2 regions of the Paenibacillus sp. FSL R7-0302 genome follow, and region 1 is predicted to be linked to the other one. Evidence: predicted binding sites of a transcription regulator. Region 1 holds the regulator's gene; the other holds the start of a gene.
What was found. Region 1 encodes CtsR, which represses protease genes until heat stress. Its sites were predicted from a motif close to ATGGTCAATAAAGGTCAAACA; they were not measured.

Region 1 (4,424 bases):
ACCAAGTCCGATGAGTGCCTTAGCGGCAATGCCGTCTCCTTCACGAATCAGTCCGAGTAAAATATGCTCTGTCCCAATGTTGTTGTGTCCCAAACGTACGGCTTCTTCCTGCGCCAGCGCCAGCACCTTTTGTGCGCGTTCCGTAAATCTTCCAAACATCATATCTCCTGCACCTCCACGGATAATAAATATCTATAATTTAATGTTGTGATCCCAGTGTCTCCCGGAGCAGCTTCGCCCGGTACATATCGCGTTCAGTAGGCGACAGCTCGTCGCCGAACAGCTTTTGCAGAAAGCCCGGCTGAGTCTTGACATTCAGCTCATTGAGCACTGAAATCGAAGGCCCTTCCAGAATCCCCAGATCTACACCAAGCCGCAGATCAGAAAGCCGCTGTGCCGATTCTTTAAGTTCCATCACAGCAGCATAGGCCAGAATTCCGTAGGAGCGCTTGATACGGTCCGTAATCCGCAGAGCGGAATCGACCAGCAGGCGTTCGCGGGCGTTGCGTTCATGCTCTATAATCTGAGTGACTACGCTGTGAAGATTCTCAATAATCTCATTTTCGGTCTGTCCGAGCGTAATCTGGTTGGAGATCTGAAAGATATTCCCTACTGCTTCGCTGCCTTCACCGTAAATTCCTCTAACGGTAAGCCCTACCTGATTAACTGCGGACAAAATGCGGTTGATCTGATGCGTCATCACCAAGGCCGGCAGATGAACCATAACCGAAGCTCTCAGCCCTGTTCCCACATTGGTGGGACAGCTTGTTAAGTAGCCTCTGCGGTCATCGAAAGCGTAATTGACAGCAGCCTCGAAAATATCATCGATGGCGGTTGCCCTCACCCAGGCTTCTCTGACCTGCAGCCCCGGGAACAGGCATTGAATGCGGAGATGATCCTCCTCATTAATCATAATGCTGACCGACTCGTCCTCGTTAAGAATGACGGCTCCGCCTTTGGAATCATCCGCCAGATTGGGACTGATGAGGTGCTTTTCCACCAGCACTTTTTTGTCCAGCTCACCCAGTTCATCCAGTCTCAGCAGCTCGAAGCTGCCGAAGTCGGCCGAAGCTTCACCCTGAAATACGGGGGCAAGCTGCTCCAGCACCTCCTCGGACTGCTCTCTTGAAGCGAGCAGCGGGAACGGAAGATGCTCCAGATTACGGGCGATACGCATACGGCTGCTGATGACAATCTCCGAATGGCTGCCGCCGCAGCGCATCCAGTCACTCAGTGCTTGTTCGGTAAACCGGAGACTTGACATGCCCGGATCCCTCCTATATATCAAAGACTTTACTCTTGTGGCATTTCTTTTTCAAGCTTGCGGATTCTGTCCCTCAGCTCAGCTGCGGTCTCGAACTCCTCCTGTACAATACTCTGCTGCAATTCCTGCTTCAGCTCATCAATCTGGCGCTTGCACATGATCTGTGCTCCCGCCCGCTTGGGCAGCTTGCCAACATGCGCTGTACTGCCATGCACCCGTCTGAAGAGCGGGTCGAGCGTACTGTCGAAATACTTATAGCAAGAGCTGCAGCCGAACCGTCCCAGCTTGCTGAACTGTGAATAGGTCATGCCGCAGTTTTCACAATGCAGACCCTGCGCATTCTGTGCTGCTGTCTTGCTCTTGCCTGCGCCTTCCAGATCCAGGAGACCGGAAAGCAAGCTGTGGATAGAGAAGCCTCCCGCAGTTCCGGGAATTAGTTCACCCTTCTCCCGCGCACAGCTTTCGCAGATATGAAATTCCGTCTTCTCCCCGTTCACAATCTTCGTGAAGTGGAGTGTAGCCGGTTTGACGCCGCATTCCTGGCATAGCATGAGCGGTGTCCCTCCTTACCATTTGACAAATTATTTGCCCAATAAAGAGATTAGCATAGCCTTCATAAGCTTGGCACGAATCTCATCCCGGTACGGCAGATTAACCGTCAGGCATTCCCGGGAAACCGCAGACCGCATCAGACACGCTTCACGTTTGGAGAGGAAACGGGCCTCCTCCAGCTGATAAATCAGCCCTTCGGCAGAATTCTGATCAATATCATTCCCTATCGTGGAGTTCAGATGTGCGTATAAGGCCACATTCTGAGGCAGCTCATAGCGCTGAATGCGGATATATCCTCCGCCGCCGCGTTTGCTCTCCACCACATATCCCTTTTCCAATGTGAACCGTGTGCTGATAACGTAATTGATCTGTGACGGGACACAGGAGAACTGGTCCGCCAGATCATTGCGCTGAATTTCCACCGTACCTTCGGGACTTTCATGCAAAATATTCTTCAGATATTGTTCAATAATATCGGAGATATTACGCATCACTCATCCTCCAGTGTGTAAGCATTGGTTAAATCTGTGCTGCGCCAACGCCTGCCGTCAGAAACATGCTCTTAAGAACTTAACCCGGTCAATGCATTAAGAATCGGCTGCAATAGCCTCTGCACTGCGCTTTTCCTCTAAATGTTACATTCCTGAGAACGATGAACTCCGGACTGCGTTGACTTTGACTTTCTTTGACTTTTTCATATTATAACATATTCTCACTGAATTCCAAGGGGTTACTCTTATTTTTTACTTTTTGGCTGTATTGTATTCCGGTTGCCTGCTTCGTTCACTGAATTGAGGCGTTATGTATAGGACAGCTCCTCCCTTTCCAAGGGAAGCGGAAGAGCCGTTCTCTGTCAGAAAAAATCGAATAATGCCGTCTCGGCCTGCGGAATCAGCGCTTCAAGCCAAGCCGCCGCCTCCGCAGTCCCGGATAATTGTCCGTACTTTGCCGCTTGAAGCGGACGTTTGTATCCCATCAGCAGCACAGTAAGCGTGCCGATACTGCATTCAAGATCAGCCTCAGACCGCCCGCCCTGAATCCGGGTGAACGTCGCTCCCCCCTGCTCCGACACAGTCCACCGCCATAACCCGTTGTTCCATGACGCTTGCTTATCTTCAATATAAAGCAACCGCTCCCGGTCACCCTCCGGCACATTGAAGGTCATGTTCTCCACAAAAGCCTTAGCATTGACGATACGCGCCATGAAGTATGGATAATTCTCCTGCGTAATCCGCGGATCAGGGAGGAGGAAGGGCAGAATGTCGTCAGCAGGCACCAGCTTCAGCTGTGCAGCCGTAATCATGGAGTCATGATTGGCCAGGAAGGTCCACAAGCCCTGGCGGGCAGACTCGTTTCCATAGATAAACTCATCTATGACCAGCTCCTGCTGCACTATTTTATACAACACATAGCCCTCCGGTTCACCCTGCTCAGAATAAAACACACAGGAATGCGCATCGTCATCAAGCACACTTTCCTTCCACCAGGTCTCAGTGCGCTGTAGAGTCCCGTTATACCTCATGGCGAATTGGTCGTACAGCTGCTGGAATACTGCAAGATCCGGGATATCGCGCTTCACGCTGCCCTTAATCTCCGTCTTGTGCGGGAACTTCCCTACCGGAAGAGTATACTTCTTATATTCACAGTAGATCTCCCAGCCGAATTTACGGTAAAAGGGAATCAGGAACGGATGCAAAAAGGACAACGTCTGACCGGCTTCGTTCATCGTCTGGAGCGCATGGGTCAGCAGATGGGCTACATAACCCTGCCGGCGGTTCTCCGGCCAAGTGGCTACACCGGCGATGCCCCCCATAGAAACGGGTTTGCCTTGTATATATACCTGTAACGGAAGAAGCGTCAGCTTCGCACCTATGCTGTCTCCTTCAAAAATCCCCCAGGTTTGTTCCGGTTTGAAGTTCTCCCTGGCGCGTACTCTATCTTCTGCAGAAACCTTATACTTAAAAGCATACTCGGACAAGCTCAGGCTGTCCTCAAATTCTCCGGCACGTAATTGCCTGATTTCCATTCTGTTCCCCCCGTTACATTCCATAAATTAGCTCCAGATATTTGCTTAATAGAGAGTATAACAAGCCAAGCCGCCGGATGCTAATAAAGGCTGGCCATCCGTTGCAAAAAGAATAGTTATCCACAGCTTTTGCACAGCAAAGCAAAAAACCGGAAAGAGTTTCTTTCCGGCTGAAATGAGTTATCCCCGATTACATTTTATCTATCCACAATATTCACTTTTTATCCACAAAATCGGTGTATTACTTATGTTTTCGCTTGACTCATCCACAATATTATGCCTTATGTCCCCATAATCCGTGGACCATTCAGTTCCTGGAATAGTATCCACATGTGCGCAACTTTTCTGTACTTACTGAAATCTATCCACAGCTTTTCCACAGCCCTGCCCGCACGCAAAAAAACCACTGTCGATTGCTCAACAATGGCTCATGTGCTTGGCAACGTCCTACTCTCCCAGGACCCTTCGGTCCAAGTACCATCGGCGCTGGAGGGCTTAACGGTCGTGTTCGGGATGGGTACGTGTGGAACCCCTCCGCTATCGCCACCAAACGGGCATTTACAGCGTAAATGCTTCAGGAAA
Region 2 (4,424 bases), 910 kb from region 1:
GTGCTTCTCAGCGGCTTCTTTAGTTGTGAAGAAACCAGTACATTCCAGAACGATATCAACGCCAAGCTCTCCCCAAGGAAGCTCTTCAGGGTTGCGGTTCGCCAGAACCTTAACATCTTTACCGTTCACTTTGAAGAAGCCGTCATGCACTTCAACATCGCCTTGGAATTTACCTTGAGTTGTATCATATTTAAGCAAATGAGCAAGCATCTTAGCGTCAGTCAAGTCATTGATTGCTACCACTTCGATACCTTCTACATTTTGAATACGGCGGAATGCAAGGCGTCCAATACGTCCAAAACCGTTAATACCAACTTTTACACTCATTGAATAGTTCCTCCTAGAGTTCGTTTTATTTATTCAAGACAGGCCGTGAGGCTCGTCAAGACAACAATGTTAAGTATAATGCATAAACCCTTTGCGCGCGTCCCATTTAATGGAATCTATAGGACCTTTTGTAGCTGTGTGTCGATTTCCTTGCCGATTTCGACAGCCGCCGCCTCGTCGATGACGAGAATATCCTCTTGTCCGAACCGCAGCATCGCATGAATGGCCTTCGCCTTGCGTTTGCCTCCGGCAATACCGATAACGACTTCTGTACGGATAATGTCTTCCAGGCGCAGCCCCATGGTCAGCATAGTGTGAACCACTTCGCCGTCCTCATTGAAATAGTATCCGAAGGATTCGGCTACAGCACCCTCGCCTTGAATCTCTGAGATCGTCCCGGAGTCCAGCTTGCGGCGGTGGGTCATTTCAATGGCATCACCTATTCCATGTACAATAATACGCGATCTGCGGATAATTTGTACAATCTCTCCAATATTGGAGTCCTGTGCAAGCGACTGATAAGCGTCTCCGCTAAGCAGATCGGGCACATGCAGCAGACGGTAATTGGCGCCAATCCGTTTGGCCATGGTTGAAGCAATGGTGTTGGCCTGTATCTCCATGCTCTCTCCCAGTCCTCCGCGCGCCGGAACAACCCAGGCGTTCTTATAGGAAAGGGATAGCGGCGGGGTCAGCTGATCGGCCATTTCGGCCAGGGTTGATCCGCCTGTGACGGCAATCGTATCGTCACTTCGCAGTACACTGAGCAGTGCCTTGGAGCCTGCGCGCCCCAGTTCACGCTTGGTGAACGGCGATGTCTCACAATCGCCAGGAACCACAATTACTTTGGTGAGACCGTACGTAGTACGAATTTTCTCTTCCAGATCATCCAGGCCGAATAGGCTCTTGGCGACCGGCTCCAGCAGGTCAAGCAGTCTGCGACCGGCATCGCTAATGCGCATACCGACGCTCTCGATCTCAATGAGCCCCTGCGATTTCAGAAGATCCGTCTCGGCACGCAGCACCCGCTCGGTCATATCAAGCGATGCGGCTAGCGTCCTGCGCCCAATAATATCGGACAGCATGATCTGATGTAGAATCGTATACCGTCTCTTAAGGGTTTCCATGAGATCAGGCAGAAGCTGCTTTTGGATTTCCAATAGATTACGCATGCTTTCACTCCTGCAACTTCGTCTTTCTCTTATCCCTTGTTCGTGGTCTCAAAATGTCCCGGGTTAACTTTTTAAGTCCCACCCATATTCTACCCAAAACTGACGCCGAGTGCAAGTGTTCCGAGACTATAATTCTCAGCCCGCTTTCATCTTATACATGGGCTTGTCCGGCAGGCCGCAGGCAGGAGACGCATCTCCGGCTCTATTAATGGAGGCAGAGAAAACTATTTTTGCGCAGGATGCCTAATACGCATTGCTTTTATCCGAGAAGTATATTATAATAATTTCTGTTGCGCCCGTGGTCCAATGGATATGACGTAGGCCTCCGAAGCCTGAGATCCAAGTTCGATTCTTGGCGGGCGCGCCATTATTTTCAAGCTTGTACATAATTTAGTGACGATTATATTATATTTAACCAAAGAGCCGCTTGAGGGCTCTTTTTTTTGAAAGTAAGTTTGACTTTCTTTGACTTTTTGTTTGAATTTGTTTATCATGTGGTTAATACGGTAACAGTAAAAAATGAACACATTCGAAGCACCAATTTCAAGGAGGTTTTCCACGTGAGTTATATTCCTATGGTAGTAGAACAGAGCAACCGCGGTGAGCGCGCTTATGACATCTATTCCCGCCTGCTGAAGGACCGCATCATTTTCCTTGGAACGGAGGTTAATGACGTGGTTGCCAATTCCATCATCGCACAAATGCTCTTCCTGGCTGCCGAGGACCCGGATAAGGATATTCACCTGTATGTGAACAGCCCAGGCGGTTCCATCACAGCGGGTATGGCCATCTTCGATACAATGCAATACATTAAGCCGGATGTATCCACCATCTGTGTAGGTATGGCCGCTTCCATGGGAGCGTTTCTGCTGAACGCTGGCGCCAAGGGCAAGCGCTTCGCCCTGCCGAACAGCGAGATCATGATTCACCAGCCGCTAGGCGGTGCCCAGGGCCAGGCTTCGGATATCGAGATCCGTGCCCGCCGCATCATCAAGCTGCGTGAGAAGCTGAACCGCATCCTCTCCGAACGTACGGGCCAACCGCTGGAGAAGATCGAGAAGGATACTGACCGCGACTACTTCATGAGCGCTGCAGACGCTGCCGAATATGGTATCGTGGACAAGGTAATTGAGAAGACTCTGCCGACAGGCGTATAAGTACTTAATTTCATGAATTTACTAAGAGGCTGTTACAGACCATCTGGTCCGTAGCAGCCTCTTTGATTGTTCCTGCACCGTTCTACACCCTACCTTAAGCCCCCGTAACCCAAAGCGTCCAGCTTGCCTGCAATTACGCGGTAGCCTCTGCTGTTCGGGTGAATATGGTCCAGGAACAGCAGCCCCCGCTCATTACCGGCAAACTCATGGTAGATCGAAGCAAACCCTACGTTACTGCTGCTGTAGCCTGATGCATAGCGGTTGAACTCGCGCACCCACTCTGTTGCTTCATCCACCTGGGGATATGGGTTATAGAGCCCTACCATCCGGAGGATGTAGGGGCTGCGGGAACCCGCTTTGAGCTGTGTCAGGCTACCCATGATGTCGCTGTAGTTACGCTTGCAGTCCCTAAGCGCCTGCTTCAGCAAGCCCTGGAATTCACCGGGCCGTGGCCCGGCTGCCCGGGCTGCCTTAATCAAGTCATTGCCGCCAATGGACAGCGTAATGATCTGTGCATCCTTCACCGCCGCCCGGTAGACGTTCGAGCTCCTCAGCCGTTGCTTCAGCCCCCCGGTGGTCAGACCATTGACGCCAAGATTCGCCGGCACCACCGGCGTGCCGAGTCTCCCTTCCGCCATCCGCCGGTAGACGGGGACGAAGCCGTTCCCGGGAAGCGCCCCGAAGCCGGTTGTGAGTGAATCCCCAATGGCCGTATACTGATAAACCATACTCTTTCCCTCCCCGTTATAAGCTGCTTGCCTTCTTTAATTTATGAAAGGCCGGGTGAAGTGGTAACGGCAGGGCCGCCCGATTAGTCCATTAAAACGCAAACAACCCTTGTGCTCGTCATAGAGCACAAGGGTCAGTATTAGGCTGTATTATTTCAGCGCTGCGAACGGACTGCTTCCATCCGGCAGGAGTTCCTTGAAGCTGAAGTTGAATTCCGGGAAGCCCTCGGCATATGCGGTGTATTCGTATAACTGGAAGAAGAGCACCGCTTTGCCATCTTTTAAATAGAAATACTTCTCTGTATCCAGACCGTTGAACCCTCCCAGATACCCTCCGTTAGCTTTGATCTCGGTGGCCAGCTTGGCATTGAGCTGTTTCTTGTAATTAGGGTTGGCACCGAACAGGTCGCCCAGCAGCAGACGTTTCCCGTCTTTGAGCGAGAAGGTGAAGGCATTGCGGTAAGTCATCCCATGTGCACCGCCGGTATACCCGTATTGATTAGTGATTAGGCTGAGCACGCCATCCTGGTTGTACGTGACCACATAACCGCCTTCGAATTCATACGGCCGGTCATCCTTCGACCGCTTGGAGATTTGATCTTCAGCATCCTTCGCATAGTTCAGAACGGTCTGCTTGATCAGATCATTGATCGCCTTCTCTGCCCCTGCGTTCGCCAGACCGCTGACCTGCGGATAATTCAGCTTGATTGGCGCATCCTTATAGTCCTTCGTATAGCTCGCTGTCTTGATTGTTACGGCATTCTGCGTCCTTTTCGTCAGATTCAGCTGTCCTGCAGCAGCGTTCCAGTCCCCTTTATAGCCCATGTAATCGTTAATCAGCTGGAACGGGACGTACAGCCGGTTGTTCAGTTGTTTGCCCTCATATTCACCAATATAATAGTTGTTCACTCGGATCATAATGCCGTAATCCATAATTGCCAGCTTCAATTGCGCAGTACCTGTTCCTATAGAATAAGTCTTCTCCGCTTTATCATAAGAGAGCGGCATCCCCAGCGCATCGCGCAGGAAGGTTACCGGCACCC

Region 2: a site for CtsR is predicted at 1,949-1,969, ahead of clpP (ATP-dependent Clp endopeptidase proteolytic subunit ClpP). Genes of this name have one in related genera too.

The regions. Positions count from the first base shown of each region.
Region 1 covers NZ_JBBOWB010000002.1:1,450,821-1,455,244, reverse strand. Annotated here, with positions in the region: gene clpC (ATP-dependent protease ATP-binding subunit ClpC) at 1-162, opposite strand, end outside; gene MKY96_RS32095 (protein arginine kinase) at 200-1,264, opposite strand; gene MKY96_RS32090 (UvrB/UvrC motif-containing protein) at 1,294-1,815, opposite strand; gene MKY96_RS32085 (CtsR family transcriptional regulator) at 1,846-2,307, opposite strand; gene MKY96_RS32080 (GNAT family N-acetyltransferase) at 2,670-3,842, opposite strand; rRNA gene rrf (5S ribosomal RNA) at 4,277-4,393, opposite strand.
Region 2 covers NZ_JBBOWB010000002.1:542,969-547,392, forward strand. Annotated here, with positions in the region: gene gap (type I glyceraldehyde-3-phosphate dehydrogenase) at 1-327, opposite strand, end outside; gene MKY96_RS27970 (sugar-binding transcriptional regulator) at 444-1,496, opposite strand; tRNA gene MKY96_RS27975 (tRNA-Arg) at 1,789-1,863, shown strand; gene clpP (ATP-dependent Clp endopeptidase proteolytic subunit ClpP) at 2,057-2,653, shown strand; gene MKY96_RS27985 (GDSL-type esterase/lipase family protein) at 2,743-3,381, opposite strand; gene MKY96_RS27990 (PdaC/SigV domain-containing protein) at 3,532-4,424, opposite strand, start outside.